One region of the Streptomyces sp. NPDC014727 genome, then DNA from elsewhere that is predicted to be linked to it. Evidence: predicted binding sites of a transcription regulator. Region 1 holds the regulator's gene; the other holds the start of a gene.
What was found. Region 1 encodes HspR, which represses chaperone genes until heat shock. Its sites were predicted from a motif close to TTGAGNNNNNNNNNCTCAA; they were not measured.
Positions count from the first base shown of each region.

Region 2: a site for HspR is predicted at 11,949-11,967, ahead of lon (endopeptidase La). Genes of this name have one in related genera too.

Region 1 covers NZ_JBIBYR010000012.1:237,765-253,062, reverse strand. The annotation lists gene ACF1B9_RS21030 (CU044_2847 family protein) at 1-223, opposite strand, end outside; tRNA gene ACF1B9_RS21025 (tRNA-Gly) at 1,208-1,281, opposite strand; gene dcd (dCTP deaminase) at 1,749-2,324, shown strand; gene ACF1B9_RS21015 (phosphoribosyltransferase) at 2,331-2,831, shown strand; gene ACF1B9_RS21010 (Yip1 family protein) at 3,027-3,974, opposite strand; gene ACF1B9_RS21005 ((Fe-S)-binding protein) at 4,156-6,423, opposite strand; gene ACF1B9_RS21000 (sugar transferase) at 6,521-7,186, opposite strand; gene dnaK (molecular chaperone DnaK) at 7,654-9,507, shown strand; gene grpE (nucleotide exchange factor GrpE) at 9,504-10,145, shown strand; gene dnaJ (molecular chaperone DnaJ) at 10,239-11,423, shown strand; gene ACF1B9_RS20980 (heat shock protein transcriptional repressor HspR) at 11,425-11,871, shown strand; gene ACF1B9_RS20975 (helix-turn-helix transcriptional regulator) at 12,166-13,191, opposite strand; gene ACF1B9_RS20970 (5'-nucleotidase) at 13,275-13,622, shown strand; gene ACF1B9_RS20965 ((2Fe-2S)-binding protein) at 13,619-13,939, shown strand; gene ACF1B9_RS20960 (TIGR03618 family F420-dependent PPOX class oxidoreductase) at 14,065-14,469, opposite strand; gene clpB (ATP-dependent chaperone ClpB) at 14,731-15,298, shown strand, end outside.
Region 2 covers NZ_JBIBYR010000010.1:79,550-94,847, forward strand. The annotation lists gene ACF1B9_RS17780 (multidrug transporter) at 1-10, shown strand, start outside; gene ACF1B9_RS17785 (ABC transporter ATP-binding protein) at 87-1,028, shown strand; gene ACF1B9_RS17790 (ABC transporter permease subunit) at 1,025-1,906, shown strand; gene ACF1B9_RS17795 (BTAD domain-containing putative transcriptional regulator) at 1,981-2,772, opposite strand; gene ACF1B9_RS17800 (multifunctional oxoglutarate decarboxylase/oxoglutarate dehydrogenase thiamine pyrophosphate-binding subunit/dihydrolipoyllysine-residue succinyltransferase subunit) at 3,799-7,629, opposite strand; gene ACF1B9_RS17805 (ATP-binding protein) at 7,887-8,963, opposite strand; gene ACF1B9_RS17810 (response regulator transcription factor) at 8,960-9,697, opposite strand; gene ACF1B9_RS17815 (spermidine synthase) at 9,918-10,613, opposite strand; gene ACF1B9_RS17820 (rhomboid-like protein) at 10,911-11,783, shown strand; gene lon (endopeptidase La) at 11,990-14,422, shown strand; gene ACF1B9_RS17830 (polysaccharide deacetylase family protein) at 14,655-15,298, opposite strand, start outside.

The DNA.
Region 1 (15,298 bases):
GCACGGAGGCCGCGGTGTCACGGATCTGCTGGAGGAGGGGGACCAGGGGGGACAGAACCCCCCGCAACGCGGTTCCGGCGACGGCTCCCAGCCGCGATCCCCTGGCCACCGGTACGGACGTGCCGAAGCCAGGCGCTGAGGTCTCGGCAGGGGCGGCCGCCGGGAAGACCTGAAGCGCCAGCGATGAACCGTCTTCGAACTCGAACTCCATGAATTCTGACACGGAGCAATCTTCACCCAACTGCCCAATGGTTAGGTGCGATCCGGCAAAAAAGATCCGCTGGGTCCGCATGGATCCGGGTCGGCTGGTGCTAAGTCTCGTACGGCGTATTCGAACTGGGTGTAGTGCAGGCCATCCAAGTGCTCTGCCGAGTATCGGAGCCCCTGCGCTCGGACGGCATCCCGGCGGGCCTTCTCCCTCTGCAGGTGCACACCGACGGCGCCCGTACCCGCTGCCGCGATGACCGGAAGCGCGAAGACCCACGGGTGTTCGGCCACCCAGGACGCCACCGACGCGATGAGGCTGGACGCCACCGCACCGACCAGGCCGATCATCAACAGAAACTGAAGACCGGAGCCCTTCTGCTTACGGGGTCGACTGCTCCGGCGACGCCGGACCGGACGTCGGCTCATCGTCCACTCCTCGGGCCGGGAAAGACGATCGGATACGAGACAGTTGGCGTTGGCCGCGCGGCAGGCTTGTCCCACCACCCCGGCCACGACCGCTCCCAGGATGGCAGTCTCCCGGCGGGCGCCGGCTGGGAGACGGGTAGGCCTCCTCACCACGGTTCCGTCCGACTTCACGTACTGCTCGATCACAGGCACGGCCGTGTCCCCCATCCAGTTCAGTCATGCCTCCCTGCACAACGGCCCCATGAAAACACTCACCACTGACAACACGTCACGCCATGATGGCCGTGCGTGATCATTTCGCGCCACTGTCGGGCCGCCCGGGCGGTAGGTCTACAGGTGGGCCCGACCTGTCCTTGGCGGATGCGAACTCGTCGCCCCACACTCGCGTGTGGCGCGGATCACCTGGGGCGCGTCTCGTGGTGCGGGGTGGGGGTGCGACGAGCCGACCCATGTAGTGCGTCGCGCGCCCTCTGGGCTGCGTATTCGCGCAAGATGGGGCACGCGGAGGGCACGCCGTCCGGCAAGAGGTCTAGACAACAAAGAAGCCCCGGGCCGCTGGCCTGGGGCTTTCATGTGGAGCGGGTGACGAGAATCGAACTCGCGCTCTGAGCTTGGGAAGCTCATGTTCTACCATTAAACTACACCCGCGTAACGCACCGATCGATCCGCTGCGTATCGTCACACACTGTACCCCATGCCAGGTCCCCGGCGTTCGAGCCGTGGGGCCCTTTTGCTGTGGGGGAGGGTGGATGCGGTTGCTGTGGGCGGGAGTTGGGGGCGTAGCGTGGGTGGTCGGAGTGCCGCCTGGAGTGGCGTCCTGTTCATCCCCTAATGTGGCTTTCTCGTCCAAGGCTTGTTGGGGAAGGGACTTGATGGACTCCATGGAGCGCACCGTCGTCCGCTGTGCCGAAGGGCACGTTTTCGCTACCGCTTCGTTCCCGATGCAGCAGCTCGGGTCCGGGCGGATCGGTCCCGGGCGGCTCATTCGCTGTCCTCGTTGCGCGCGGTTGCGGCATGCCGTGCCTGTGGTGTTCGAGGAGCGGTAGCGGCGGTGTCGGGCGCGCGGGGCGGTCCCGGATTGGGGCGGGCCCGCGCGTTCTGCGTATCCTCGGGGCGTGCTTCTCTCAGACAAGGACATCCGGGCCGAGATCGACGCCGGACGTGTTCGCATTGATCCGTTCGACGCATCGATGGTGCAGCCCTCCAGCATCGATGTGCGGCTCGACCGCTATTTCCGGGTGTTCGAGAACCACCGCTATCCGCATATCGACCCAGCCGTCGAGCAGGCCGATCTGACGCGCATGGTCGAGCCGGACGGGGACGAGGCGTTCATTCTGCATCCCGGTGAGTTCGTGCTCGCTTCGACGTACGAGGTCATTTCGCTTCCCGACGATCTTGCGTCGCGGCTGGAGGGGAAGAGTTCGCTGGGCCGGCTCGGTCTGGTGACGCATTCGACCGCCGGGTTCATCGACCCGGGTTTCTCCGGTCACGTGACCCTGGAGCTGTCGAATCTCGCGACGCTGCCCATAAAGCTGTGGCCGGGGATGAAGATCGGGCAGCTGTGCATGTTCCGGCTGAGCTCGCCCTCGGAGTTCCCGTACGGCTCCGAGCGGTACGGATCGCGTTATCAGGGCCAGCGCGGGCCGACCGCGTCGCGGTCGTTCATGAACTTCCACCGGACGCAGGTGTGATGCCCGATGAGTGCTGAGGTGCGGGAGAATCTGACGTACGACGGCTTCGGTCATGCCGTGCGTGAGCTGGCGCAGACCGTGGCCGACGACGGGTTCGAGCCCGATGTCGTGCTGAGCATCGCGCGGGGCGGGGTGTTCGTCGCGGGCGGGCTCGCCTATGCCCTGGACTGCAAGAACATTCATCTGGTGAATGTGGAGTTCTACACCGGCGTGGGCACCACCCTGGAAATGCCGGTCATGCTGGCGCCCGTGCCGAACGTCATCGACTTCTCGGACAAGAAAGTCCTGATCGCCGACGATGTCGCCGACACCGGGAAGACGCTGAAGCTGGTGCGCGATTTCTGTATCGATCATGTTGCGGAGGTGCGCAGCGCGGTCATCTACGAGAAGTCGCATTCGCTCGTGAAGTGCGAGTACGTGTGGAAGAAGACTGATCGCTGGATCAATTTCCCGTGGAGCGTGGAGAAGCCCGTCGTACGACGCAGCGGGCAGGTTCTCGACGCCTGACACGCGCAACTCCGCGCGTGCGTGTTGCCCGATGGACCCTGGCCCGACGGTCCGGGTACGTGTCGGTCGTAAGGACGGATGGACGGACTGAAAACCCCCGGCGCTGGTGCGCCGGGGGTTTTCTTCTTGTCCGGGTTCTGTTTGTCCGGGTTCTGTCTGTCCGCGGACGGGATCGTTTTCCCGCGGGCGGGACCGTCAGATCGTGCCCAGCTTGATGATCGACAGCAGTGCGATCAGCTGGATCGCGGAGGCGCCCAGCGCCTTCGGCCACGGCAGGTCGTGCGATTTGCTCACCATCGAGGTGAAGAGCGCGGCCGAGGCCAGCCAGGTGATCCAGCCGAGGATCTGGACCAGGGAGTTCTCGCCCCCGAGGAAGAGGGCGAATATCAGGCGGGGCGCGTCCGTGATCGACATGATCAGCATGGAGAGGCCCACGGTCGGCTGCCAGGAGCCGTCGCCCCCGAGCTGGCGGGCGAGGGTGTGCGTGACCGCGCCGAGGACCAGACCGCCGATGACGAAGCCGATGCCCGTGATGACGACGTAGGGGACCGCGGTGGAGATCGTCGCGTGGATCGCGTCGTCCCTGGCCTGGTCGAAGCCGAAGAGGGCGAGCAGGCCATACAGGAACGTGACGATGAGCGCCGGGCCCCAGACCGGGTAGTCGCGCATCTGCCAGAACGTCGGTCCCGGGCGCAGCACGATGCCGCTGAGCAGGTCCTTCCATGGCAGCCGCGGACCTGCGGGCTGGGCGGGTGCCTGGCCGGCGCGGTAGGTGTTGGCGTCGCCGTACGGGTCCTCGCCGATGCTGAACGCCTGGGTGTGGCCGGGGGAATTGGCGTACGGGTCGCCCTGCTGGGGGGACCCGTGGGGGTGGTGGGGCTGTTGGTACGGGTCGCCGAAGTACTCCGGCTCCCCGTGGCCGCCGGCGTCGTAGCCGTTGCCGTTCCCGTAGCCGCCGTTGTGGCCGCCGTGGCGCCCACCGTTGTTGTGCGGGGGCGCGGCGCCGTTGCCCCCCGTCGGCGGCCAGGGCTGCTGCCCGTACGGCGGTGGTGCCTGTGTGCCGTACGGCTGCTGCCGCGGTTGCTGTTGCCCTTGCTGCGGGGTGCGGTTGTCCCGGCCGCGTCCGATCCTGAATCCAGCCACGTCATCGAACGTACCTGGTCCGCGCGGGTGCGGTGAGAGGGCCTGGGGAACCTGTCCGCCATTGCGGCCGAGCTGTGACATCCCCTAGGGGATGCGCAGGGGGATGCCTAGGGGGGAAGCAGAAGCGGCCGGTCCTGCCCCCGAGGCAGGTCCGGCCGCTTCTGTCGCACGACAGCCCGAGCTACTTCACCGGCTCCGGCTCCGGTGCGTCCGCCGACTCCGTCTCGCCGGCCGGGTCGGCCGGAGTCTTCACGGAGTCCAGCAGCAGCTGCGACACGTCGACCACCTGGACCGACTCCTTCGCCTTGCCGTCGTTCTTCTTGCCGTTGACCGAGTCGGTCAGCATGACCAGGCAGAACGGGCAGGCGGTGGAGACGATGTCGGGGTTCAGGGACAGGGCCTCGTCGACGCGCTCGTTGTTGATGCGCTTGCCGATCCGCTCCTCCATCCACATCCGGGCACCACCGGCACCGCAGCAGAAGCCGCGCTCCTTGTGGCGGTGCATCTCCTCGTTCCTGAGGCCCGGGACCTTCGCGATGATCTCGCGCGGCGGGGTGTAGATCTTGTTGTGACGGCCCAGGTAGCAGGGGTCGTGGTACGTGATCAGGCCCTCGACCGGGGTCACCGGGGTCAGCCTGCCCTCGTCGATGAGGTGCTGGAGCAGCTGGGTGTGGTGGATGACCTCGTACTCGCCGCCGAGCTGCGGGTACTCGTTGGCGATCGTGTTGAAGCAGTGCGGGCAGGTCGCGACGATCTTCTTCGCGGCCTTCGCCTTCTTCGTCGAGTCGTCCTCGTCGTCCTCGCCGAACGCCATGTTCAGCATGGCCACGTTCTCCTGGCCGAGCTGCTGGAACAGCGGCTCGTTGCCCAGGCGGCGGGCCGAGTCACCGGTGCACTTCTCGTCGCCGCCCATGATCGCGAACTTGACGCCCGCGATGTGGAGGAGCTCCGCGAAGGCCTTCGTGGTCTTCTTGGCCCGGTCTTCGAGCGCGCCCGCGCAGCCGACCCAGTACAGGTAGTCGATCTCGGACAGGTCCTCGACGTCCTTGCCGACGATCGGGACCTCGAAGTCGACCTCCTTGGTCCACTCGACGCGCTGCTTCTTGGCCAGCCCCCAGGGGTTGCCCTTCTTCTCCAGGTTCTTGAGCATGGTGCCCGCCTCGGACGGGAACGCGGACTCGATCATCACCTGGTAGCGGCGCATGTCGACGATGTGGTCGATGTGCTCGATGTCGACCGGGCACTGCTCCACACAGGCACCGCAGGTGGTGCAGGACCACAGCACGTCCGGGTCGATGACGCCGTTCTCCTCGACCGTGCCGATCAGCGGGCGCTCGGCCTCCGCCAGGGCCGCGGCCGGTACGTCCTTCAGCTGCTCCTCGGACGCCTTCTCGTTGCCCTCCATGTCCTTGCCGCCGCCGGCCAGCAGATACGGGGCCTTGGCGTGCGCGTGGTCGCGCAGCGACATGATCAGGAGCTTCGGGGAGAGCGGCTTGCCCGTGTTCCAGGCCGGGCACTGCGACTGGCAGCGACCGCACTCCGTGCACGTGGAGAAGTCGAGGATGCCCTTCCAGGAGAACTGCTCGACCTGGGAGACACCGAAGACGTCGTCCTCGCCCGGGTCCTCGAAGTCGATCTCCTTGCCGCCGGAGGTCATGGGCTGGAGCGCGCCGAGCGCGACCGCGCCGTCCGCGTTCCGCTTGAACCAGATGTTCGGGAAGCCGAGGAAGCGGTGCCAGGCGACACCCATGTTGGTGTTCAGCGAGACCGTGATCATCCAGATCAGCGAGACGCCGATCTTGATCATCGCGACGAAGTAGATGAGGTTCTGCAGCGTGCCGAGCGCGAGGCCCTTGAAGGCGAGGACCAGCGGGTACGAGATGAAGTACGCGGCCTCGTAGCTCCCGACGTGGTGGATCGCGCCCTCGAGGCCGCGCAGGGTCAGGATCGCCAGGCCGATGACGAGGATGACGTACTCGACGAAGTACGCCTGCCACGCCTTGGAACCCGTGAAGCGGGACTTGCGGCCGGCCCGGGAGGGCAGGTTCAGCAGCCGGATGGCGATCAGCACGAGGATGCCGACCGTCGTCATCAGGCCGATGAACTCGGTGTACATCTCGAACGGCAGCCAGTTGCCGATGATCGGCAGGACCCAGTCGGCCTTGAAGAGCTGCCCGTACGCCTGGAGCAGCGTCGGCGGCAGCGTCAGGAAGCCGATGGCGACGAACCAGTGCGCGAAGCCGACGATCCCCCACCGGTTCATCCGGGTGTGGCCGAGGAACTCCTTGACCAGGGTGATCGTGCGCTGCTTCGGGTTGTCGGTGCGGCTGCCTGCCGGGACCGGCTGTCCGAGCGTGACGAACCGGTAGATCTGCGCGACGGCTCGGGCGATGAGCGCAACGCCGACCACAGTCAGCACCAGCGACACGATGATCGCGGCGAGTTGCATTTGGGGGCTCCTCGGGCCTGCGAGGGTGGGATCCAGCGTTTGCGAACACTGGGACTACTAAGCAGTAACTTAATCAGTCTGTGCTGACACTATCCACTTATTCCGCCGCGCTGTAGCCGGACCGGCGGTGATCTGTGTCGCTCAGGTGTGCCTTGCCGCGTCGGGTGAGTCCGCGGACCGCCCGGTGCAGCGGAGTGTGCACGGCTCTCGCCAGGATGGCGAGGTCGAGTCCTACCCAGTGGTGCTCGGCGTAGTGCTGGTCGAGCAGGGCGGGTTCGTCCCACGGCATGCCGGAGCGGGAGCGTACCTGCGCCAGGCCGGTGAGGCCCGGTCTCAGTTCCTGCCGCCAGTCTCTCGCGTCGGGGACGGTGGTGGTTCCCGGGGGCTCCGTGGTGGCGGTGGCTGCGGGTCCGTAGGGGGCGGCGGAGCCGGCGGCCTTGGGGGGTCCGGCCGTCCTGGCTCGGGCCTCGTCCGGCGTCAGGGGTTCCGGGCCGACCAGGGACAGCTCTCCCCTTACGACGTGCGGCAGCCGGGAGAGCAGGTCCAGCCGCAGCCGGCGGGTGCGCAGCGAGCGCAGTACGAAGAGGTGACCGCCCAGGCCGATCCGGGGTGAGCGGGTCAGTACCCCGCCGGAGGGGCGTTGTGCGGCGAGGGCGAGGGCGCCCGCGGCGAGCAGGGGGGCGGCGAGGGTCAGCAGGATCGAGCCGAGGGTCAGATCCAGTACGCGCTTGGCCGACGGCCATTCCTGCTGTCGCACGCGCATGCGGGCCGACGAGAGGGTCGACAGGAGGCCCGCCGGGAGAGCCGGCGCGCCCGCCGGGGTGCGGGCGGTCGCGTGGGCCCGCAGGTACGCCGAGATGCGGCCCGGCCCGCGGTCGGACAGGCGGCCCGGCAGGCGTGCCGCGGCGCGCGCCGGCACGCGGTCCGTGGAACGGTCCATCGGCCGGCCCTGTCTCTGTCTCTGCATCGTTCGCACCTGCCTGGGGTGGCGTGGATCGAGTGCCGGTTTTGTGTGACTCACGGCAATTTGTGACAGAACGATCCCATGACGCAATGATGGGGGCGGGTTGCCCGGCCCGTGAGGGAGCCGGTGTCGTCCGAGATCATCCGCCGCGCGTCAGGTGCATGCACGATAGTTGAGTCGACCTGACTCAAGTCTGTTGACACTGGGACGGGCGTCATGCATCCTTGAGTCAGTTCCACTCAAGTAGTCAAGCTGGAGGAATTGAAATGGCACGTGCGGTCGGCATCGACCTGGGCACGACTAACTCCGTCGTCAGCGTTCTCGAAGGCGGCGAGCCCACCGTCATCACCAACGCAGAGGGCGCCAGGACCACGCCGTCCGTCGTCGCCTTCGCGAAGAACGGCGAGGTGCTGGTCGGCGAGGTCGCCAAGCGCCAGGCAGTGACCAACGTCGACAGGACCATCCGCTCCGTCAAGCGCCACATGGGCACTGACTGGAAGATCGACCTGGACGGCAAGAGCTTCAACCCGCAGCAGATGAGCGCCTTCATCCTGCAGAAGCTGAAGCGGGACGCGGAGTCCTACCTGGGCGAGAAGGTGACTGACGCGGTCATCACCGTCCCCGCGTACTTCAACGACTCCGAGCGTCAGGCGACGAAGGAGGCCGGCGAGATCGCGGGCCTGAACGTCCTGCGCATCGTCAACGAGCCGACCGCCGCCGCGCTGGCGTACGGGCTCGACAAGGACGACCAGACGATCCTCGTCTTCGACCTCGGTGGCGGCACCTTCGACGTGTCGCTGCTGGAGATCGGCGACGGCGTCGTCGAGGTCAAGGCCACCAACGGTGACAACCACCTCGGTGGTGACGACTGGGACCAGCGCGTCGTGGACTACCTGGTGAAGCAGTTCGCCAACGGCCACGGCGTGGACCTGTCCAAGGACAAGATGGCTCTCCAGCGTCTGCGCGAGGCCGCGGAGAAGGCGAAGATCGAGCTCTCGTCCTCGACCGAGACCACGATCAACCTGCCCTACATCACGGCGTCCGCCGAGGGCCCGCTGCACCTGGACGAGAAGCTCACGCGCTCGCAGTTCCAGCAGCTGACCGCCGACCTGCTGGAGCGGTGCAAGACCCCGTTCCACAACGTGGTCAAGGACGCGGGCATCCAGCTCTCCGAGATCGACCACGTCGTGCTCGTCGGTGGCTCCACCCGCATGCCGGCCGTCGCCGAGCTCGTCAAGGAGCTGACCGGTGGCCAGGAGGCCAACAAGGGTGTGAACCCGGACGAGGTCGTCGCCATCGGCGCCTCGCTCCAGGCCGGTGTCCTCAAGGGCGAGGTCAAGGACGTCCTGCTGCTCGACGTCACCCCGCTGTCCCTCGGTATCGAGACCAAGGGCGGCATCATGACGAAGCTCATCGAGCGCAACACCACGATCCCGACCAAGCGCTCCGAGATCTTCACGACGGCCGAGGACAACCAGCCGTCCGTGCAGATCCAGGTCTACCAGGGCGAGCGCGAGATCGCGGCGTACAACAAGAAGCTCGGGATGTTCGAGCTGACCGGCCTGCCGCCCGCCCCGCGCGGTGTCCCGCAGATCGAGGTCGCGTTCGACATCGACGCGAACGGCATCATGCACGTCGCCGCCAAGGACCTCGGCACCGGCAAGGAGCAGAAGATGACCGTCACCGGCGGCTCCTCGCTGCCGAAGGACGAGGTCAACCGGATGCGTGAAGAGGCCGAGAAGTACGCCGAGGAGGACCACGCCCGCCGCGAGGCCGCCGAGTCGCGCAACCAGGGCGAGCAGCTCGTCTACCAGACGGAGAAGTTCCTCAAGGACAACGAGGACAAGGTCCCCGGTGACGTGAAGACGGAGGTGGAGACCGCGCTCACCGAGCTGAAGGAGAAGCTCAAGGGCGACGACACCGCCGAGATCCGCACGGCCACCGAGAAGGTCGCGGCCGTCTCCCAGAAGCTGGGCCAGGCGATGTACGCCAACGCCCAGGCCGAGGGCGGCCCGCAGGGCGACCAGCAGCCGGGTGCCCAGCAGGCCAAGGCCGACGACGATGTCGTCGACGCCGAGATCGTGGACGACGAGAAGGACGCGAAGGGCGGTGCGGTGTGACCGAGGAGACTCCGGGTTTCGAGGAGAAGCCCGACGTCCCCTCCGGCGCCACCCCCGGCGGAGCCGAGCCGAAGGACGCCGCTTCTTCTCCGGAGGAGGAGGCGTCCCCGGCCGAGGACGCAGCACAGACAGTCGGCCTGACGGCCCAGCTGGACCAGGTCCGCACCGCGCTCAGCGAGCGCACGGGCGACCTCCAGCGGCTCCAGGCCGAGTACCAGAACTACCGCCGCCGCGTCGAGCGGGACCGGGCCACGGTCAAGGAGATCGCCGTAGCGGGTCTCCTGTCCGAGCTCCTGCCCGTGCTCGACGACGTCGGCCGGGCCCGCGATCACGGCGAGCTCGTGGGCGGGTTCAAGTCGGTGGCCGAATCACTGGAGACGGTCGTCGCCAAGCTGGGCCTGCAGCAGTTCGGCAAGGAGGGCGAGCCCTTCGACCCGACGATCCACGAGGCCCTGATGCACTCGTACGCGCCGGATGTCACCGAGACGACCTGCGTGGCGATCCTGCAGCCGGGGTATCGGATCGGCGAACGCACCATCCGCCCCGCGCGGGTGGCGGTGGCCGAACCCCAGCCGGGTGCGGCAGCCAAGGAAGAGAAGGCAACCGACGAGGAGAGCGGTGGCACCGAGGAGGTCTGACATCCCGTCTGACCACCTCGCGGCCCACCGCCCGGCCATGCGACCGCCCACCGGGCCGGTCGCATGGCCGATCGTCCGGAAGGAGGGACGTCGATGAGCACGAAGGACTTCGTCGAGAAGGACTACTACAAGGTCCTCGGCGTCCCCAAGGACGCCACCGACGCCGAGATCAAGAAGGCGTACCGGAAGCTCGCCCGCGAGTTCCACCCGGACGCCAACAAGGGCGACGACAAGGCGGAGGAGCGCTTCAAGGAGATCTCCGAGGCGAACGACATCCTTGGCGACACCAAGAAGCGCAAGGAGTACGACGAGGCGCGCGCCCTCTTCGGCAACGGCGGCTTCAGGGCCGGACCCGGGGGCGCCGGCGGCAACTTCAACTTCGACCTGGGCGACCTCTTCGGAGGGACCCAGGGCGGGGGCTCGGGAGGCGGCGCCGGTGGCTTCGGCGGCGGCGGTCTGGGCGATGTCTTCGGCGGCCTGTTCAACCGGGGCGGCACGGGGACGCGGGTGCAGCCGCGCCGCGGCCAGGACATCGAGTCCGAGGTGACGCTCAGCTTCACCGAGGCGGTCGACGGGGCCACGGTCCCGTTGCGGATGTCCAGCCAGGCGCCCTGCAAGGCGTGCTCCGGCACCGGTGACAAGAACGGCACCCCCAGGGTCTGCCCGACCTGTCTCGGTACCGGCCAGGTGTCGCGCGGCACCGGTGGCGGATTCTCGCTCACCGATCCCTGTGTGGACTGCAAGGGCCGGGGCCTCATCGCCCAGGACCCCTGCGACGTCTGCAAGGGCAGCGGACGGGCGAAGTCCTCCCGGACCATGCAGGTCAGGATTCCGGCGGGCGTCTCGGACGGCCAGCGGATCCGGCTGCGCGGAAAGGGCGGTCCGGGCGAGCGCGGTGGACCGGCCGGCGATCTGTACGTCGTGGTCCACGTCGACGCCCACCCGGTCTTCGGCCGCAAGGGCGACAACCTCACGGTCACCGTGCCCGTCGACTTCACGGAGGCGGCGCTCGGCGGCGAGGTGAAGGTGCCCACGCTCGGCGGTCCGCCGGTCACTCTGAAACTGCCGGCCGGCACCCCCAACGGGCGCACGATGCGCGCCCGCGGCAAGGGCGCCGTACGCAAGGACGGCACCAGGGGCGACCTGCTGGTCACCGTCGAGGTGACGGTGCCCAGGGACCTCAACACCGAGGCCAGGGACGCACTGGAGGCCTACCGCAAGGCGACCGCGGGCCACGACCCGCGGGCAGAGCTGTTCCAGGCGGCGAAGGGAGCTTGAGGTGGACGGCCGACGACGCAATCCGTACGAACTGACCGATGAATCACCGGTGTACGTGATCTCGATCGCGGCCCAGCTCTCGGGCCTCCATCCGCAGACACTGCGCCAGTACGACCGTCTCGGTCTGGTCTCGCCCGACCGCACGGCCGGGCGTGGCAGGCGCTACTCGGCCCGCGACATCGAGCTGTTGCGCACCGTGCAGCAGCTGTCGCAGGACGAGGGCATCAACCTCGCCGGCATCAAGCGCATCATCGAACTGGAGAACCAGGTCGCGGCCCTCCAGCAGCGCGTCGCCGAACTCTCGGCGGCCGTGGACGGGGCGGCGGTGGCCATGCAGCAGCGCGAGGCCCAGGTGCACGCCTCGTACCGCCGCGACCTGGTGCCGTATCAGGACGTGCAGCAGACCAGCGCGTTGGTGGTCTGGCGGCCGAAGCGGCCGAAGGACTGAGCGGGTCGACGCACCCGCACGACGGACGAGGCCCGCCACCCGGTGGAGAACGGGGTGGCGGGCCTCGTCCGTGTCCGCGGGCGGCCGCACACCACGTACGTGGTCCTGGACCGGGGACACGATGTCCGTCCGTCGGCGTGAACGGCCGCTGCGGCCGGGAACGGCCATCGGACCGGTGTTCCGTGGTTCCCTCCCGGTGGTGCCCGCCCGTCAGGGGGTCACGTCCGTGCGCCGGGGGCGTGGCCGGTCTCCCCCCCCGTGCCGGTCACGACTGCCCCCGAATCACGCAAGGCGTCAGAGTGCGTCGCGATCGGTACCCTGGTCCAGGATTCCCGACTGCGCGATGAGGTAACCGAGTTGGGCGCGGCTGCCGCTGCCGAGTGCGGCATTCAGTTTGGCGATGTGCGCGCGGCAGGTGCGTACGTTCATCCCGAGGCGACGGGCGATGGAGTCGTCGACGTTTCCCTCGACGAGGAGCTGGGCGATGGAGCGCTGGACTCCGCTGATGCCCTTGGGCGCCTGTTCGTACTTGATCTCTTCGAGGAGTGGCTGCGCGCGGCTCCACAACTGCTCGAAAACCTTCACCAGATACTCGACCAGCCCGGGGTGGCGCAGTTCCAGGGCGACTTGGCGGTCGTCCTGAGCCGGGATGAAGGCGACCGTCCGGTCGAAGACGATGAGGCGCTCTATGAGTTCTTCGAGGGTCCGGATCTCGACCTTGCCTTCGGCCAGACGTTCCGCGTAGGCAAGGGTTCCAGGGCTGTGCCGGGCCGTGTGCTGGTAGAGCGTGCGGATGCTGACACCGCGGTCCACGACCGAGAGGCCTCGTTCCAGGGCCTCGCTGAGGCGGTCCTCGCTGCGCCCGCCCCCGGGTTGGACGGTGAGGACTTCGGTGCGGCACTCGGCAGTGGCGAGATCCAGTGCCGCGTTGATGCGGTTGACCCCCTCCAGCACCGTGATGGCGTGGGTCGTCGTCGGGTCCTGGGCGCTGATGTCCATGAACGGTTCGAAGGCTTCGGCCAGTTCGACGGAGTGCCGTCGGCGTTCCTGGATCTCGCGCTCTATGGGATGAAGGCGCTGCGCCAGGGCGGCGGACGGCGGGACCGGACGGAGCCAGTCGGAGTCGTCGGGGTCCGGGTGCAGGAGAGTGAAGTCCATCAGGCAGGGCGCGGAATCCACTTCGCTGCGAGCGATGCGACCGGAGCGGAGTGCGCTGGCGTAGAGATGTTTTCCGGCGTCGCACAGTTCGGTGATCGCATGAGGATGTGCCTGTTTTGTGTCTCTTGTGGTCATACCTTCACCCCCCAGGTTCCTGAACATGCAAGAACATGATGCATTGACTCGGTGGTGTTGGCGCGCCCAGGTGAGACATCGTCTTAGGTGCGGGGGAGAAGAATCCACAAGTGAGGACGAAGCTGACTATGTATAAGCGAGTGCTTCGCTCGGTGCTTGCCGCCTCGTTCGTCGCGGCTTTGGGCCTTGGAGCAGTGGGTGCCGGCGACATTGCGTGGAACGCCGAGGCGGCAGCCGTGCCGGGTGACATCGCGTGGAGCGTCGAGGCGGCGCCCGCGCCGGGTGACATCGCCTGGGGCACACCGGCCTCCGTGCCGGGTGACATCGCCTGGGGCACACCGGCCTCCGCGCCGGACGACATTGCCTGGATCGCCCCGGGCGACATCGCGTGGAACGTCGAGGCAGCGGCCGCGCCCGGTGACATCGCCTGGTCCGAACCGACTCAATCGGGCGCATGACCATCCCGCCGGACGACCGAACCTTCCGGCGCGAGATGGCCACGGCCTACCGATCAGGCTGGCATTTCATCGATCTCGTCACGGCCGTCCCCCGCCGTGGCGACTCGCTGATGGTCACTCTGTTCGGCGACCCCATCGTTGTCGCACGTGAAGAAGACGACGAAGTACGTGCCTACCGGTGCCTCCGCAAGCCGCGGGGAGCCCCGCAGCCCGTCCGCTGCGCGATCCGGTACGACATGATCTTCGTCAACCTCGACCGGCGGGACCACCAGCTGTTCGAGCCAGAGACTATCTCCGCCACCCCCCGCAGTGCCTGAGCGATCCCCCGTCGTTACACGTCGCTCAGTCACTCCCCCACACAACGGCGCCATCGTGACCTGAACACGGTGGCGCCGTTGTGCTGCCCGGAGTCCTGTGCTGCCAGGGGTTTTCGCGGTCCCCCTCACGCCCTGCCGAGCGCCCGGTCCAGGGCGATCTCCATGACGACGCGGTCCGGGTTGGGCGACGGCGTGCGCCCGTAGCGTTCCGCGTAGCGGCGTACCGCGTCGGCGACCACCTCCGGCTCCGTGCGGACCGTCGCACGGCCCTCCAGCGTCGCCCAGCGGCGCCGGTCGACCTGGCAGACCGCGACCCGGGCGCCGTCCGGACCCGCCGCCAGGACGTTGGCGACCTTCCGCCTGCCCTTGCTGGTGATGATCCGGGCCAGCCCGGCCTCGGGGTCGTACGTCACGCCCACCGGCGCCACGTGCGGCGTGCCGTCGGGACGGAGCGTGGTCAGGGTGCACAGGTGGTGCTCGCGCCAGAACGCGAGGTACTCGGGATCGGGGTTCGTCACGTCGACTGCCATGGGGACAGCGTAGGCAGCGCGGGCCGGCCCCGCGGTGGCGCGGCCCCGATCCGGCCGGTTGACTCGGGGCGGAAGCGGAAGCGGAAGCGAAAGCGGAAGCGGAAGCGGACTGCGGAGGGCCGAGGGCAGGGCAGCGGCAGGCGGGAACAGGGGCGTCGGACAGGTGTGAAGTGAGGTTGAGTGGAATAGACTCAACTTTGTACACGTTGACCTAGTCAGTGTTGTGGAGAGACCGGTCATCGCAAGGAGGAGAAAGCGCACGTGGACGCCGAGCTGACCAACAAGAGCCGTGACGCCATCAACGCGGCCACCAACAGGGCCGTGAAGGACGGGCACCCCGATCTGACCCCTGGGCATCTGCTTCTCGCGCTGCTCGCGGGCGAGGACAACGAGAACATCATCGATCTGCTCGCCTCCGTCGAGGCCGACCAGCTCGTCGTACGCAGCGAGACCGAGCGGCTGCTGGGTGCGCAGCCCAGTGTCACCGGGTCGACGGTCGCCCCGCCGCAGCCCAACCGCGAGCTGCTCGCCGTCATCGCGGACGCCGCGCAGCGCGCGAAGGAGCTCGGCGACGACTACATCTCCACCGAGCACCTGCTGATCGGCATCGCCGCCGTGGGCGGCCGGGCCGGTGAGATCCTGAGTGATCAGGGGGCCAGTGCGAAGAGGCTGCTGGACGCGTTCGAGAAGAACAGGGGAGGGCGCCGGGTGACCACACCCGACCCGGAGGGCCAGTACAAGGCCCTGGAGAAATTCGGTACGGACTTCACGGCGGCCGCGCGCGAGGGCAAGCTCGACCCGGTCGTCGGACGCGACCAGGAGATCCGCC
Region 2 (15,298 bases), on a different contig from region 1:
GGCCCGGTAGCCGTCTGCGGGCGGCCTGCACGGAGCGCGGTTCGCTCCGTGCAGGCCCGAGCCGAAACAAGGAGAGGAACGCTTCCATGGCGGGAAAAGGGCCCAACAGCGAGTCGGGCGCCATCGAGGTGAAGGGCCTGACGAAGCGATACCGGGGTGTGGTGGCCGTCGACAACCTGTCGTTCACGGTCGCCCCGCGGCGCGTGACCGGCTTCCTCGGCCCCAATGGCGCGGGCAAGACGACCACGCTGCGCATGCTGCTCAGCCTGGCGGCTCCCAGCGCCGGCACCGCGACCATCGGCGGATACCGGTACGAGGAACTGGCGGAACCGCTGAAGACGGTCGGCGCGATGCTCGACGAATCGGGGGCGCACAAGAGCCGTACCGGCCGCGACCACCTGCGTGTCCAGTGCGCGGCGGCCGGACTGCCCGCGCGCAGGGCCGACGAGTTGCTCGACCTCGTCGGGCTGACGCCGGCCGCCCGGCGACGGTACGGAGAGTACTCGCTCGGTATGCGGCAACGGCTCAATCTCGCACAGGCGCTGCTGGGCGACCCGGCCGTGCTCGTCCTCGACGAGCCGGCCAACGGGCTGGACCCGGAGGGGATTGCATGGATGCGTGAACTCCTGCGGAACTTCGTCGCCGAGGGGCGCACCGTGCTCGTCTCCAGTCATCTCATTTCCGAGGTCGAACAGACCGCCGACGACCTGGTGATCATCAACCGGGGAAGGCTGGTGGCGCAGGGCGCGACCCGTGACGTCGTCCGCGGTCTGAGCAGGGCGCGACGGGTACGGGTCCGGGTCTCGCGTACCGCGGACCTGGAGGCGACGCTCACCTCCGCGGGCGCAACCGTCACGGCCGGTGTTCCCGGCGGCGAAGAGGTGCTGCTGGTGTCTGGCCTCGAAACGGCCGTGGTGTCCTCGCTTGCCGCAGCCCACGGGGGAGAGCTGTACGAACTGGCCGAGGAGAAGCGCGATCTGGAACACGCGTTTCTGCACCTCACGGGCGGAGAGGCGACGATCCGATGACAGGTCTGATCAGCAGCGAGCTGCTGAAACTGCGGACGGTACGCACCTGGTGGATCGCCGGTGCCGCAATGGCCGGGACGACGCTTCTGATGGCGTCGTGGTACTGCTGGCAGGCCACCAACTTCATGCAGCCCTTCGAGGACTACCTGGCGAGCGCGATCCTGACTCCCCGTCAGGACATGTCGGCGGAACAGATCGCCACCATGCACCGGCTCTGGGAGACGCAGAGCGATGTCGGCCATATCGCCGCGACCGTATACACGTCCGGACAGGCGGTCGGCCTGCTTCTGGCGGGAGTGCTGGCCGTCCTGCTGGTGACCGATGAGTACCAGCACCGCACCTTGACCGCCACGTTCCTGGCGACCCCGCGCCGGGGCCGCGTCATCGGGGCCAAGCTGGCAGTCGTGGTCATCGCCTCCGCCGGACTGTGGCTGGTGTCCACCGTCGTCGATCTGGTGGTCGGAACCGTCTTCCTGATGTCCCGAGATGTGGGACTCCAGCTCGGCAGTCTCGACGTGGTGACCGCGGTGCTGCTGAACCTGGCCGCGTACGTCGTCTGGGGTGTGTTCGGCTTCGGTCTCGGCGTGCTCATCCGCAACCAGGTGATCGCCACCGTCACCGCGACGGCGTTGTACTTCCTCACCTCGGTCGTGGTCGCCTTCGCCTTCAAGGCCATCCATGAATTCGTGATCGAAGAGGACTGGGTGCTGAAGGCTCAAGTGATCATTCCCGGTGTCGCCTCCCAGATCATGACCACCCCCGGTGAACTCTTCGCCGGAGCCCCCGCGCAGTGGACCGGCGCGGCGGTCCTGGTCGCGTACGGCCTGACCGCCGGGCTTGCGGGAACAGTCCTCCTGCACAGACGGGATGTGGTGTGAGGGCGTCGACTCTGCGCTCTCTCGCACCGTCCGGCACTCAGCCTCCCCTGGTGAACGGGGAGGCTGACGTGTGTTCAGGACGGGCGCGAGCCGTCCTCCGCTCTGGGGAACTGTACGGATGCCGCGACGAGCTGCCAGGCCTTGCGGCTGTCCCAGGTCAGCGCCGCGGCCCTCATCGCCTCGATGCCCGGAGGCAGGTCGAGGCCCAGGTCATCGGCGAACAGAGCCTGACAGCGCTTGATCACATCCAGTGCGCTCGAGGCGTCGCCCTTGATGCAGTGCACTGCCGCCAGCAGCTCCCAGAAGCGCTGGCGGTAGGGCACTTCGGCGATCGTGCTTTCGATCTGATAGCCGAGCACCGCAGTGTGGTCAGCGAGGATGCAGGCTGTGAACAGGTCCTGATACGCGTCGAAGCGGGCGTTGTTGAGCCCCGCGATGTGCGCGCTGAACCAGCGTGTCGGCGGCAGGTCCTGACCGAACGGCCCACGCCACAGCGTGATGGCTTCCTCCAGTGACGCGATGGCGGCGTCGAGGTCGCCGCACAGGAGATGGGTCCGGCCGGTACGTGCCGCCTTGGCGAACCTGGTCAGGTCGAGCTCGTCCGGCTCGATGTGGAGCCGGTACCCGCAATGGCCTCCCCGATAGGTGTGTAACCTTCCGCTGAGTCCCCGCTGGGTCCCGTCGAGGTCGCGTCGCAGGCCCGTGAGATGGCTGCGGATGTTCGCCGTGGCGGACGCCGGGGGCTCGTCCCACAGCAGCTCGGCGAACTCGGAAATGGTGATCGGCCGTCCGGTCCGGAGCAGGAGAGCGGTAAGGACGGCGCGCCGGACGGGCGAGATCACCCGGGTGTCGCCCTGGACGAGCAACGGACCGAGAATGCTGAAGCGCGCGCTGCATATCTCACCAGACTGCATGACGGTCCAACAGGCCTGACGCGGGACGTGAGCCGCCCGGGTATCGGAGCGCCCGGCAAGAGGAACAGCCCCGAAGGCCGTGCCGCGGGCCGCCCGGACGGTGCGGCAGCCGTCGGCTCTCCCGCCCCGGTCCCGTGGACACACCCCAGGAAGGTGCTGCGGCAGACGACACCACGGAGTGCGGATCGCTCTGCCGAACGACGGTCAACAACCCCGGTCCATGGCGTCCGCCGTGCAGCCGCCGTGGACACGGGTTCCGCTCGTAGGACCTGCTGGCGCCCCGACACCTGGTGCAGTGAGGGCTTCCGCCGCGGTCGGCGCGCTGTGGATCGTCACCGTTGATCTCCTCCTGCTTGGTCAGGGCAGGGGTGAGCACATTGAGCCATATACCTATCGTTGCTCGTGTCCCCCGTGGATCACCAATCTTGCCACGAGGGTCCGGAGTCAGCCATGGTTCTGCGTGACCGGTGTGAGCGCTGTGAGGACAGACCCTTCTTTGTGTCCCTTTTGTGGATGCAATGTGATCCGTTCAGTAAGACCGACCGGCAAATGGGGGGTGGGTTGAGGAGCGGGGCCGGGTGCGTGCAGCTGCAAGGCGGAGGAGGGAGGCAACGCGGAGCGTTGGTGACCGACGACAACGCCGGAGGGGGTCCCCCCTCTGGCCCTTAAGGCCTTGGGGGAGTGCGTGCCCGGCCCCCCGACGCCGCCCTCCATTTGCCGGTCGGTCTAAATCCTGGGGAACCGCCCAGTACGGACACGCGCCAGTCGGCCTGCGCGGTTGACGGGCCGACCACGGCGAACCAAGTGGTCGGTGGCCGGAAATGAGTGCCAGGTACGAACTAGTGCCGTGCAGGCGTCACGAGCCGGTGAACCTTTCCGGTCACAGCACCAGGCGGGCCCACCCCGTGACAGGCCGAAGGGCCCGCCCCCGCGATCGTCTCGCGGGACCGGGCCCTTCGGCGTGCGTACGGCGACCGGTCAGGCGTCGAAGACCTCGGCGACCAGCTGGGCCTGCTCGGCCTGGTGGCGCTTGGCGGAGCCCACCGCGGGGGACGAGCTGTGCGGCCGCGAGATGCGGCGCAGACGCTCACCGTGCGGGACGTCGGCGCCGACGGCCAGGTCCAGGTGGTCGATCAGGTTCAGGGCGATGAACGGCCAGGCGCCCTGGTTGGCCGGCTCCTCCTGGGTCCAGAGGTACTTCTCGGCGTTCGGGTACTTGGCGATCTCGGCCTGCAGCTCGGCACCCGGCAGCGGGTACAGGCGCTCCAGACGGATGATCGCGGTGTCCGTGACGCCACGCTTCGTACGCTCGGCCTCCAGGTCGTAGTAGACCTTGCCGGCGCAGAAGACGACCTTGCGGACGTCGTCCGCGTTCACCGAGTCGTCGCCGATCACCGGGCGGAAGCCGCCGGTGGTGAACTCCTCGGCCTTCGACGCGGCCGCCTTGAGGCGGAGCATCGACTTCGGGGTGAAGACGATCAGCGGCTTGTGGTGCGGGTTGTGCACCTGCCACCGCAGCAGGTGGAAGTAGTTCGACGGCAGGGTCGGCATGGCGACCGTCATGTTGTTCTGCGCGCACAGCGTGAGGAAGCGCTCCGGGCGGGCGGACGAGTGGTCCGGGCCCTGGCCCTCGTAACCGTGCGGCAGCAGCAGCGTGACGCCGGAGGTCTGACCCCACTTCTGCTCGGCCGAGGAGATGAACTCGTCGACGACGGTCTGCGCGCCGTTGACGAAGTCACCGAACTGGGCCTCCCAGATGACCAGCGACTCCGGACGGGCCAGCGAGTAGCCGTACTCGAAGCCCATCGCCGCGTACTCGCTGAGCAGCGAGTCGTAGACGTTGTAACGGGCCTGGTCGTCGGAGAGGTAGAGCAGCGGGGTGTAGTCCTCGCCGGTCACCTGGTCGACGAGGACCGCGTGGCGCTGGCCGAAGGTGCCGCGGCGGGTGTCCTGGCCGGCGAGCCGGACCGGGGTGCCCTCCATCAGCAGCGAACCGATGGCCAGGGTCTCGCCCATGCCCCAGTCGATCGTGCCGTTCTCCACCGAGGCCGCGCGGCGCTGCATCTGCGGCATCAGACGGGGGTGGACGGTGATCCGGTCGGGGATGTTGACCTGGGACTCCGCGATGACCTTCACGACCTCCTGGGAGACCGCGGTGGTCACGGCGACCGGGAACTCGGGCTGGACCTCGGGGGTGTGCGTCGGAGCCGGCAGCGAGGTGGCCTCACGGACCTCCGCGAAGACCTTCTCCAGCTGGCCCTGGAAGTCCTGGAGCGCCTGCTCGGCCTCTTCCAGCGTGATGTCGCCGCGACCGATGAGGGACTCGGTGTAGAGCTTGCGCACCGAGCGCTTCTTGTCGATCAGGGTGTACATCTGCGGGTTGGTGAACTCCGGGTTGTCGCCCTCGTTGTGACCGCGGCGGCGGTAGCAGATGAGGTCGATCACGACGTCCTTGTTGAACGCCTGCCGGAACTCGAAGGCGAGCCGGGCGACCCGGACGACGGCCTCGGGGTCGTCACCGTTGACGTGGATGATCGGCGCCTCGATCATGCGCGCCACGTCCGTGGCGTACATCGAGGAGCGCGAGGACTCCGGGGCGGCGGTGAAGCCGACCTGGTTGTTGATCACCACGTGCACGGTGCCGCCGGTGCGGTAGCCGCGCAGCTGCGACATGTTGAGCGTCTCGGCGACGACGCCCTGGCCGGCGAAGGCCGCGTCGCCGTGGAGCGCGACCGGCAGGACCGTGAAGTCCGTGCCGCCCTTGTTGATGATGTCCTGCTTGGCGCGGGCGATGCCCTCCAGGACCGGGTCGACCGCCTCCAGGTGCGAGGGGTTGGCGGCCAGCGAGACCTTGATCTGCTCGCCGTCCAGACCGGTGAAGGTGCCCTCGGCGCCCAGGTGGTACTTCACGTCGCCGGAGCCGTGCATCGACCGGGGGTCGAGGTTCCCCTCGAACTCGCGGAAGATCTGCGCGTACGACTTGCCGACGATGTTCGCCAGCACGTTCAGCCGGCCGCGGTGGGCCATGCCGATGACGACCTCGTCGAGGCGGGCCTCCGCCGCGGAGTCGATGACCGCGTCGAGCAGCGGGATGACGGACTCGCCGCCCTCCAGCGAGAACCGCTTCTGGCCGACGTACTTGGTCTGCAGGAACGTCTCGAACGCCTCGGCGGCGTTGAGGCGGCGCAGGATGCGCAGCTGCTCCTCGCGCTCGGGCTGCTGGGCGCGCGGGCGCTCCACCCGGTCCTGGAGCCACTTGCGCTGCTTCGGGTCCTGGATGTGCATGAACTCGATGCCGGTGGTGCGGCAGTACGACTCACGCAGCACACCGAGGATGTCGCGGAGCTTCATCATCGACTTGCCGGCGAAACCGCCGACCGCGAAGTCCCGCTCCAGGTCCCACAGGGTGAGGCCGTGCTCGGTGATGTCCAGGTCGGGGTGCTTGCGCTGGCGGTACTCCAGCGGGTCGGTGTCGGCCATGACGTGGCCGCGGACCCGGTAGGAGTGGATCAGCTCGAAGACCCGCGCGGCCTTGGTCACGTCGTTGTCGTGCGAGGCGTCGATGTCCGTGAGCCAGCGGACCGGCTCGTACGGGATGCGCAGCGACTTGAAGATCTCGTCGTAGAACTCGTTCTCGCCGAGCAGGAGCTGGGCGACGATCCGCAGGAACTCGCCGGAGGCGGCGCCCTGGATCACCCGGTGGTCGTACGTCGAGGTCAGCGTCATGACCTTGGAGATGCCCAGCTTGTTCAGGGTGTCCTGGGAGGTGCCCTGGAACTCGGCCGGGTAGTCCATCGCGCCGACGCCCATGATGAGGCCCTGTCCGGGCATCAGGCGGGGCACCGAGTGCACGGTGCCGATGCCGCCGGGGTTGGTCAGCGAGGCGGTGACGCCGGTGAAGTCGTCCATGCCGAGCTTGCCGTTGCGGGCGCGGCGGACGATGTCCTCGTACGCCTGCCAGAACTCGAAGAAGTTGAGCGTCTCGGCCTTCTTGATGGCCGCGACGACCAGCTGGCGGTCGCCGTTCGGCTTCACCAGGTCGATGGCCAGACCGAGGTTGACGTGCTCCGGCTTGACCAGGGTCGGCTTGCCGTCCTTCAGCGCGAAGGAGTGGTTCATCGTCGGCATGGCCTTGAGGGCCTGCACCATCGCGTACCCGATGAGGTGCGTGAAGGAGATCTTCCCGCCCCGGGCGCGCTTGAGGTGGTTGTTGATGACGATGCGGTTGTCGAAGAGCAGCTTCACCGGAACGGCGCGGACGGACGTGGCCGTCGGCAGCTCCAGCGAGGCGTTCATGTTCTTCGCGACGGCGGCCGACGGACCGCGCAGCGTCACGTACTCGGGGCCGGCCGGGGCCTCGGTGGCCGGCGCCGCCGCGGGCTTGGCCGGGGTCTCGGCGGCCTTCGCGGCCGGGGCCGGCGCGGCCTTCGCCGGGGCTGCCGGAGCAGGGGCGGCGGGAGCGGCCTGTGCGGGCGCCGGGGCCGCGGGTGCGGTGGTCTTCGTGGCCGGAGCCGGGACCTGCGCCGGGGTGGCCCGGGGTGCGGCTGCCGGTGCGGCGGCGGCCGGGGTCACCGCAGCCCCCGCGGCTGCGGCGCCGGGAACGGGCTTGTCCGCCGTGCCGGACGTACCCGGCTTGTAGTCGGCGAAGAAGTCCCACCAGGCGCGATCGACCGAATTGGGATCCTGGAGGTACTGCTGGTAGATCTCGTCGACGAGCCACTCATTGGGGCCGAAAGCCGCGGCCGGGTCGGAACCCGGGCCGGCTTGGTCGGTCGAGATGCTCGAGTTACTGGGGGACTGAGACGACACGGCGGCAACCGCCCTCTTCCGCTTCACAAGGTGATGGACAGCGGAAATCAAGGCTACGCCTCCCCAGCCGTTCCACGCAGGCCGGGCCGCTCTTCGTCGCGCAAGTCACATCGGAAGGCGGGTTTCGGCGCAGGAAATGGCGGGAAACAAGCATGGTTCCGCCTCACTCCGGGTACGCGGGACCGCGGCTACGACCCCTTCGACCGTACCCATCGAAGAGAACGTGTAGAACGTGCCCTTCCGATTCGAACCCTATGTCAACCTCGCGGTTGCGGGATCCCCGGAAGAGTGACCTGGATGCGGCAGCCGCGAGCAGATTCGGCCACACCGATCCGTCCGCCGTGCAGATCCACCGCCCAGCGGGCGATCGCCAGGCCCAGACCCGTACCGCCGTCGCTGCCGGGACCGTGCGGGGACGGCACCTCGCCGCGGTTGAAACGCTCGAAGACCCGGTGCCGCTCGGACTCCGGGATGCCCGGACCCTCGTCCAGTACCTCCAGCGCCAGGGACTCCGGCCCGGCGCCCCGCCGGGCCAGCACCGTGACCCGGCCGTGCGGCGGGCTGTGCTTGACAGCGTTGTCGACCAGATTGGCCACCACCTGGTGCAGCCGTTCCGCGTCCGCGTGCGCGGTCAGCTCGGGCGGCGACACGTCCAGATGCAGATGCACGTCCTTGCGGGTGTGGTTCCCGGAGCCGGAGGGCAGCCGACGGTGTGAGGCGGCGAGATTCGCCTCCTTCAGCACACCCGACAGATAGGGCCACACCTCGAAACGGCGGGCCTTCAGCGTGACCACCCCGCTGTCCAGACGGGACAGGTCCAGCAGCGTCTCCACCAGCCTGCCGAGCCGCTCGGTCTGTTTCAGCGCCGTGCGCATCGTCTCGGGATCGGCCGAGGAGACCCCGTCCACGACGTTCTCCAGCACGGCTCTCAGGGCCGCGATGGGCGTCCGCAGCTCGTGCGACACATTGGCCACCAGCTCCTTGCGGTGCCGGTCCACGGCCTCCAGGTCGTCCGCCATGCGGTTGATCGTCTGGGCCAGGTCACCGAGCTCGTCACGCCGGTCGGCGCCGCTCACCCGTCTGGTGTAGTCGCCGTGCGAGATGGACCGGGCCACGGTCGTCATCTCGTCCAGCGGTGCTGTCAGGCCGTGCGCCACGAACTGGGTGATCAGCAGGGTCGCGATCACCGAGAACACCGTGATGAAGCGCAGCTCGGTCCTGGTGCGCAGGGCCACCATCAGCAGCCCGGTGGTGATGAACACCGACACCACCACGAGCGTGCCCAGCTTGGCCTTGACCGAGAAGGGACGCAGTCCGGAACCGGGCCGGGTCATGGCGCAGGGGTCTCCAGGGCATAACCGACACCGTGCACGGTACGGATCCGCTCCGCACCGATCTTCCGGCGCAGGGCCTTGATGTGGCTGTCGACCGTGCGGGTGCCGGAGGCGTCCGCCCAGTCCCAGACCTCGGCCAGCAGCTGCTCCCGGGAGAGCACCGCGCGCGGCGTGTTGGCCAGGCAGACCAGCAGGTCGAACTCGGTCGGGGTGAGGTGGACGTCGTCGGCGCGCACCCGGACCCGGCGCTGCGCGTGATCGATCTCCAGCTCGCCGAGGCGCAGTATGCCGCTGCGCGGTGTGACGGCGGCCAGTGCCGCGCGCTCGACCCGGCGCAGCAGGACGTGCACCCGGGCCGCCAGCTCACGCATGGAGAACGGCTTGGTCATGTAGTCGTCGGCGCCGACCCCGAGGCCGACCAGCATGTCGGTCTCGTCGTCCCTGGCGGTCAGCATCAGCACCGGCACCGGCCGCTGGGCCTGCACGCGACGGCAGACCTCCAGTCCGTCGAAGCCGGGGAGCATGATGTCGAGCACCATCAGATCGGGCTGCCAGGCCTCGGCCGCATCCACGGCCGCGGGCCCGTCGAGTGCGGTCTGCACCAGAAAGCCCTCGGCCCGCAGCCTGGCGGAAATGGCATCGACGATCGTGGCGTCGTCCTCGACCACCAGCACCCGGCGCTGCGCGCCCGGGGTGGCCGCGACACCGTTGTGGGTGGTGTGTGTCTGTTCCATCGCCCCGCCCCTGCCCGCTCTCACGGGGGCCATTCCCCCGGACGCGCGGTCTTCGCTTGTGGATGTCATGGGTGATCCCGTCACCGGTCAGCAGCGTAAAGGCAGCGGACCGCTCTCGGCTACGCAGGGTGTAACGGCTTCGGCGCAATGAAAGTGGCGGAGTGTCGGCCTTGTGGCGCTTGGCCCCGGGCGTCCGGGGGGTGCGGACAACCGGTGGGCGCTATCGGTCTGTCCGAAGTGCGAGATGAACCACGTCCGGAACACCTCGGGCAACACTGACCTCTTCGGTTCTTACCCCACTGAATCCGGCATTCCGCAAGGCTTGTTCGAACTCGGCGGACGGTTGTGCGGACCACACTGCGAGAACGCCGCCGGGTGTCAGCCGCTCCCGGCAGTCCGTCAGGCCGGCGGGGGAGTACAGGCTGGTGTTGTCCTCGGTGACGGTCCAGTCCGGTCCGTTGTCGATGTCCAGGCACAGGGCGTCGTAACGGTCCGTAGTCGTGTGCAGGTACGAGACGAGATCCGTCGTCAGGATCGCGGTCCGCGGATCGGCGAGCGCCGCCCCGGAGATCGCGGCCAGCGGTCCCTCCCGGTGCCAGTCCACGATCGCCTGCTCCCGTTCGACGACGGCGATCCGCCCCCACCGCGGCTCGTCGGCGGCCCGGACGAGAGAGAAGCCGACCCCGAGACCCCCGATGAGTACCGCCGGGGCCGTCCGCCCGGCGGGCAGAGCGGCCAGCGCCGCGTCGATCAGCAGCCGCTCGGAACGCCCGTCCGAGGTGTCCATCAGGAAGCACCCGTTGGCGATGATCTCGAAGTCGTCGCCCCGCTCCCGCAGCACGACCTCGCCGTACGGGCCTTCACGGCGGTCGAGTGTGACAGGGGCGAGGGCGTCGGGGCCGTGGACGTCGGGCATGGTGCGGATCTCCGGTGCGTGGCGACGGTGTCCCCGCCATCCTGTCCGGTCGACGCGGCCGGCGGCCAGCGTTTATGACCGAGTCCGTGCCTCGGGGGGTGCGCCGTCGAGGAGCATGCCTCTCGGGGAGCGTAAGCGCATATAAGAGGACGGAAGCATGGTGTGGTCGACGCCCGGCGCGAAGCGAGCGCCCGTTTTCGGCCACCTCATGTGGCTCACGCCATGGACGACGTGGGGGAGGATCGCGGAGGGTAGGTCGTTGTCCTGGGGGGCTTGTACGGAAAGGGGCCTCGCGCGGTGCATCAGGGTACGGACAGAGCGGCTGGCGAGGAGTACCACGAGGCGCCGCCGCTCGACGCCATACCGCGTCAGCGCCGCAAGGGAGAGGGTGCCCCTCCTCCGGCCCGGCAGGCCCCGAAGGCCCGCGTTGCGCACAAGGCCCGCGTTGCGCACGAGGTCCGCGTTGCGCGCAAGGCGCGCCGCCGGCTGCGGCTGCTGCCGACGCCCACCGGCACCCCGTTCACCTTCGGCTATCTGCTGGTGCTCGTCGGTACGTCCCTCTTCATGGAGTTCGCCGACCAGGACACCGTCTCCGCGGTCCTGCGCGCGTCGAGCACGGATGTCGCGCATCTCGGCGAGACCCCGCTGCTCGTCCTGGCCGCCAGTGCCCTCTGGGTCGTCGGCGGGCTCACCTCGCCGTACGTCATCGGCTTCGCTCTCGTGCTGACCGCCCTGGAGCGTCGCATCGGGGGGTGGCGCACCGCCGGGGTGTTCCTGCTCGGCCATGTCGTGGCGACGCTCGCCACGGAGATCCCGGTCGGGCTGTCCGTGGTGGCCGGTCACCTGCCGGAGTCCTCGCTGCACCGGCTCGACTACGGCATCAGCTTCGGGCTGATGGCGAGTGTGGGCGCCCTCGCCGGGCTGCTCGTGCCGTGGCTGCGGGTGGTGGTGCTCGGCGGCGTCGGCGCGATGCTGCTGCAGGACCTGTTCGAGCTGAGCAGCCCCCTCACCGACTGGGGGCATCCGCTGGCGCTGCTGCTGGGTGTGGCCTGCTGGCCGCTGTTGCGCCGGGTCGTCGCGGCCCGGGGCGTGGTGATCAAGGGCGCGGGGCCTTCTCACCGTGCACCGCGAGGTATTCGGCTGCCGGCCAGGGCGCCAGATCGTCGATGAGCATCGCCAGGACGGCCGGATCGGCGGGAGGGCGTGCGGCCCGTGCGTGCGGCCACCCGCGTCTGCTCGACCCGCGCCGGATGGTCCCGGTAGTAGCGGGCGAGTGCCTTCCGCTGATCGCTCACAGCGAACGTGGCCCGGGGAACAACGAGCGGCTCAGGAGCATTGAGTCTGCATAGCTCAAGTTGACTGCTGAAGGGGAGATCATGGCTACCGAGTCCAACGCGGTCACTCCGCTCGCCCTGCCGGTGCTGCCGCTCGACGACGAGGTCGTGCTGCCCGGGATGGTGGTGCCTCTGGACCTGTCCGACACCGATGTGCGCGCCGCCGTGGAGGCCGCGCAGGCCGCGGCCCGCGAGGGCGGCGGCAAACCCGAGGTGCTTCTGGTGCCGCGGATCGACGGGACGTACACCGGCACCGGTGTCATCGGCACGGTCGAGCAGGTCGGACGGCTTTCGGACGGAGATCCGGGCGCGCTCATCCGCGGCCGTGGCCGGGTACGGATCGGGGCCGGGACCAGCGGACCGGGGGCCGCGCTCTGGGTGGAGGGGACCCGGGTCGACGCGGTCGTCCCCGACCCGCTCCCCGGAGCCGCCGCCGAGCTGGTCAAGGAGTACAAGGCACTCGCCACCAGCTGGCTGAAGAAGCGCGGGGCCTGGCAGGTCGTGGACCGGGTCCAGCAGATCGAGGACATCTCCGCGCTCGCCGACAATTCCGGATACTCACCCTTCCTCACCACTGCCCAGAAGGTGCAGCTCCTGGAGACCGTGGACGCGGTCGCCCGGCTGAAGCTCGCCATCCAGTGGCTCGGCGAGCACCTTGCCGAGCAGGACGTCGCCGAGTCCATCGCCAAGGACGTCCAGGAGGGCGTCGACAAGCAGCAGCGCGAATTCCTGCTGCGGCGCCAGCTCGAAGCCGTACGCAAGGAGCTCGCCGATCTCAACGGGGGGCCTGGTTCCGGCGCGGACGAGTCCGACGACTACCGGGCGCGCGTCGAGGCCGCCGATCTTCCCGAGCACGTCCGCGAGGCGGCGCTCAAGGAGGTCGACAAGCTGGAACGTTCGTCCGACCAGAGCCCCGAGGGCTCCTGGATCAGGACCTGGCTCGACACCGTCCTCGAACTGCCGTGGACGGAACGGACCGAGGACGCGTACGACATCCGGGGCGCCCAGGAGATCCTCGACGCCGAGCACGCGGGCCTGCAGGACGTGAAGGAGCGGATCACCGAGTACCTGGCGGTCCGCAAGCGGCGTTCCGACCGCGGCCTCGGCGTCGTCGGCGGGCGGCGCGGCGGTGCCGTGCTGGCGCTGGTGGGTCCTCCGGGCGTGGGCAAGACCTCGCTCGGCGAGTCCGTCGCGCACGCCATGGGACGCAAGTTCGTCCGCGTCGCGCTCGGCGGTGTGCGGGACGAGGCGGAGATCCGCGGCCACCGGCGTACCTACGTCGGCGCCCTGCCGGGGCGGATCGTGCGGGCCGTCAAGGAGGCCGGTTCGATGAACCCGGTCGTTCTGCTCGACGAGATCGACAAGGTCGGCTCGGACTTCCGGGGCGACCCGGCCGCCGCCCTCCTCGAAGTCCTCGACCCGGCCCAGAACCACACCTTCCGCGACCACTACCTGGAGGTCGAACTCGACCTCAGCGACGTCGTGTTCCTGGCCACCGCCAACGTGCTCGAAGCCATCCCGGAAGCCCTGCTGGACCGGATGGAACTGGTTCGGCTCGACGGCTACACCGAGGACGAGAAGGTCGTCATCGCCCGCGACCACCTGCTCCCGCGCCAGCTGGAGCGGGCCGGTCTGGAGAAGGGCGAGGTGACGCTCGACGAGTCCGCGCTGCGCAAGCTGGCCGGCGAGTACACCCGTGAAGCGGGCGTACGGAACCTGGAGCGGGCCGTCGCCCGGCTGCTCCGCAAGGTCGCGGCCCAGCACGAACTGGGCGACCGGGAGCTTCCGTTCACGGTCACCGAAGCGGATCTTCGCGGCCTGATCGGACGGCCGCACCACGTCCCCGAGTCCGCCCAGGACCCGGCCGAGCGCCGGACCTCGGTGCCGGGCGTGGCCACCGGGCTCGCGGTGACCGGAGCGGGTGGCGACGTGCTGTTCGTGGAGGCGTCGTTGGCCGACCCGGAGACCGGAGCTTCCGGACTGACCCTGACCGGTCAGCTCGGCGACGTGATGAAGGAGTCCGCGCAGATCGCGCTGAGCTTCCTGCGGTCGCACGGCGCGGAACTGGAATTGCCGGTCGCGGACCTGAAGGACCGCGGCGTGCACATCCACTTCCCCGCGGGCGCGGTCCCCAAGGACGGCCCGAGCGCCGGTATCACGATGACGACGGCACTGGCCTCGCTGCTCTCCGGACGGCTGGTCCGTACGGATGTGGCGATGACGGGTGAGGTCTCGCTGACCGGACGGGTGCTGCCGATCGGCGGCCTGAAGCAGAAGCTGCTGGCCGCGCACCGGGCCGGGATCACCACCGTGGTGATCCCGAAGCGGAACGAGGCCGACCTGGACGACGTCCCGGCCGAGGTCCTGGACACCCTGGAGGTCCACCCGGTGACGGACGTCCGCCAGGTGCTGGAGATCGCCCTCGCGCCGGTCTCCGCGGCCAGGCCCGAGGAGAGGATCCCGGCCGCGGCGTAGCCGCCACGGCGTGACGGACGTGGCACCACGTGCGCGACCGGTACGGACGGCCCGCCTCCCCGGCAACGGGTGGGCGGGCCGTTCCGCGTGTGCCGGCGGGTCGGCCCGCCCAGGCCGCACGGCGAGCGGCGCACCGAAGGCCGCGACGGGCGGCGACTTCACCGGCGGCGGACGCCGGTAGGGGCATCGGTGCGGGTGCGGCCGGTGGGTCCCGTCGGCCGACGAGCCGGGCTCAGGGGCGGTAGATCGTCCCCGGGACGGGCTCGGCGGGCGCCATCAGCTGCGGGACGGTGACAAAGGTGTAGCCCTGCTTCTTCAGCGCGTCGATGATGCCGGGCACCGCGGGCACCGTCCCCTTGTAGATGTCGTGCAGCAGGATGATGCCGTCCTTGCCCGCCTGGTCCAGGATGCGCTTCTTGATCAGCGCCGAGTCGGTGGTGGAGTAGTCCTTGGCGGTGGCGCTCCACAGGATCTGGGAGAGCCCCAGGTCCTTGCTGATACCCGAGACGGTGTCGTCGGTACGGCCCTGCGGAGGGCGCATCAGCCGCGGCTTCTTGCCGGTGATCTCCGCTATCGCGTCCTGCGTCTTCTCCAGCTCGGCGCGTATCTCGGCCGGCTTCTTGTCCGTCAGGATCTCGTGGGACCAGGTGTGGTTGGCCACCTCGTGCCCCTCGGCCGCGAGCCTGCGCACGGTGTCGGGGTGCTTCTTGACGTGGTTCTTGCCCAGCAGGAAGAAGGTCGCGTGCACCTTCTTCTCCTTGAGGACGTCCAGCAGGTGCGGGGTGTCCTCGCCCGGTCCCGCGTCGAAGGTCAGCGCTATGCACTTGGCCTTGCGGCAGTCGACCGGGCCGAAGGAGCCCTTGACGTCGGAGCCCG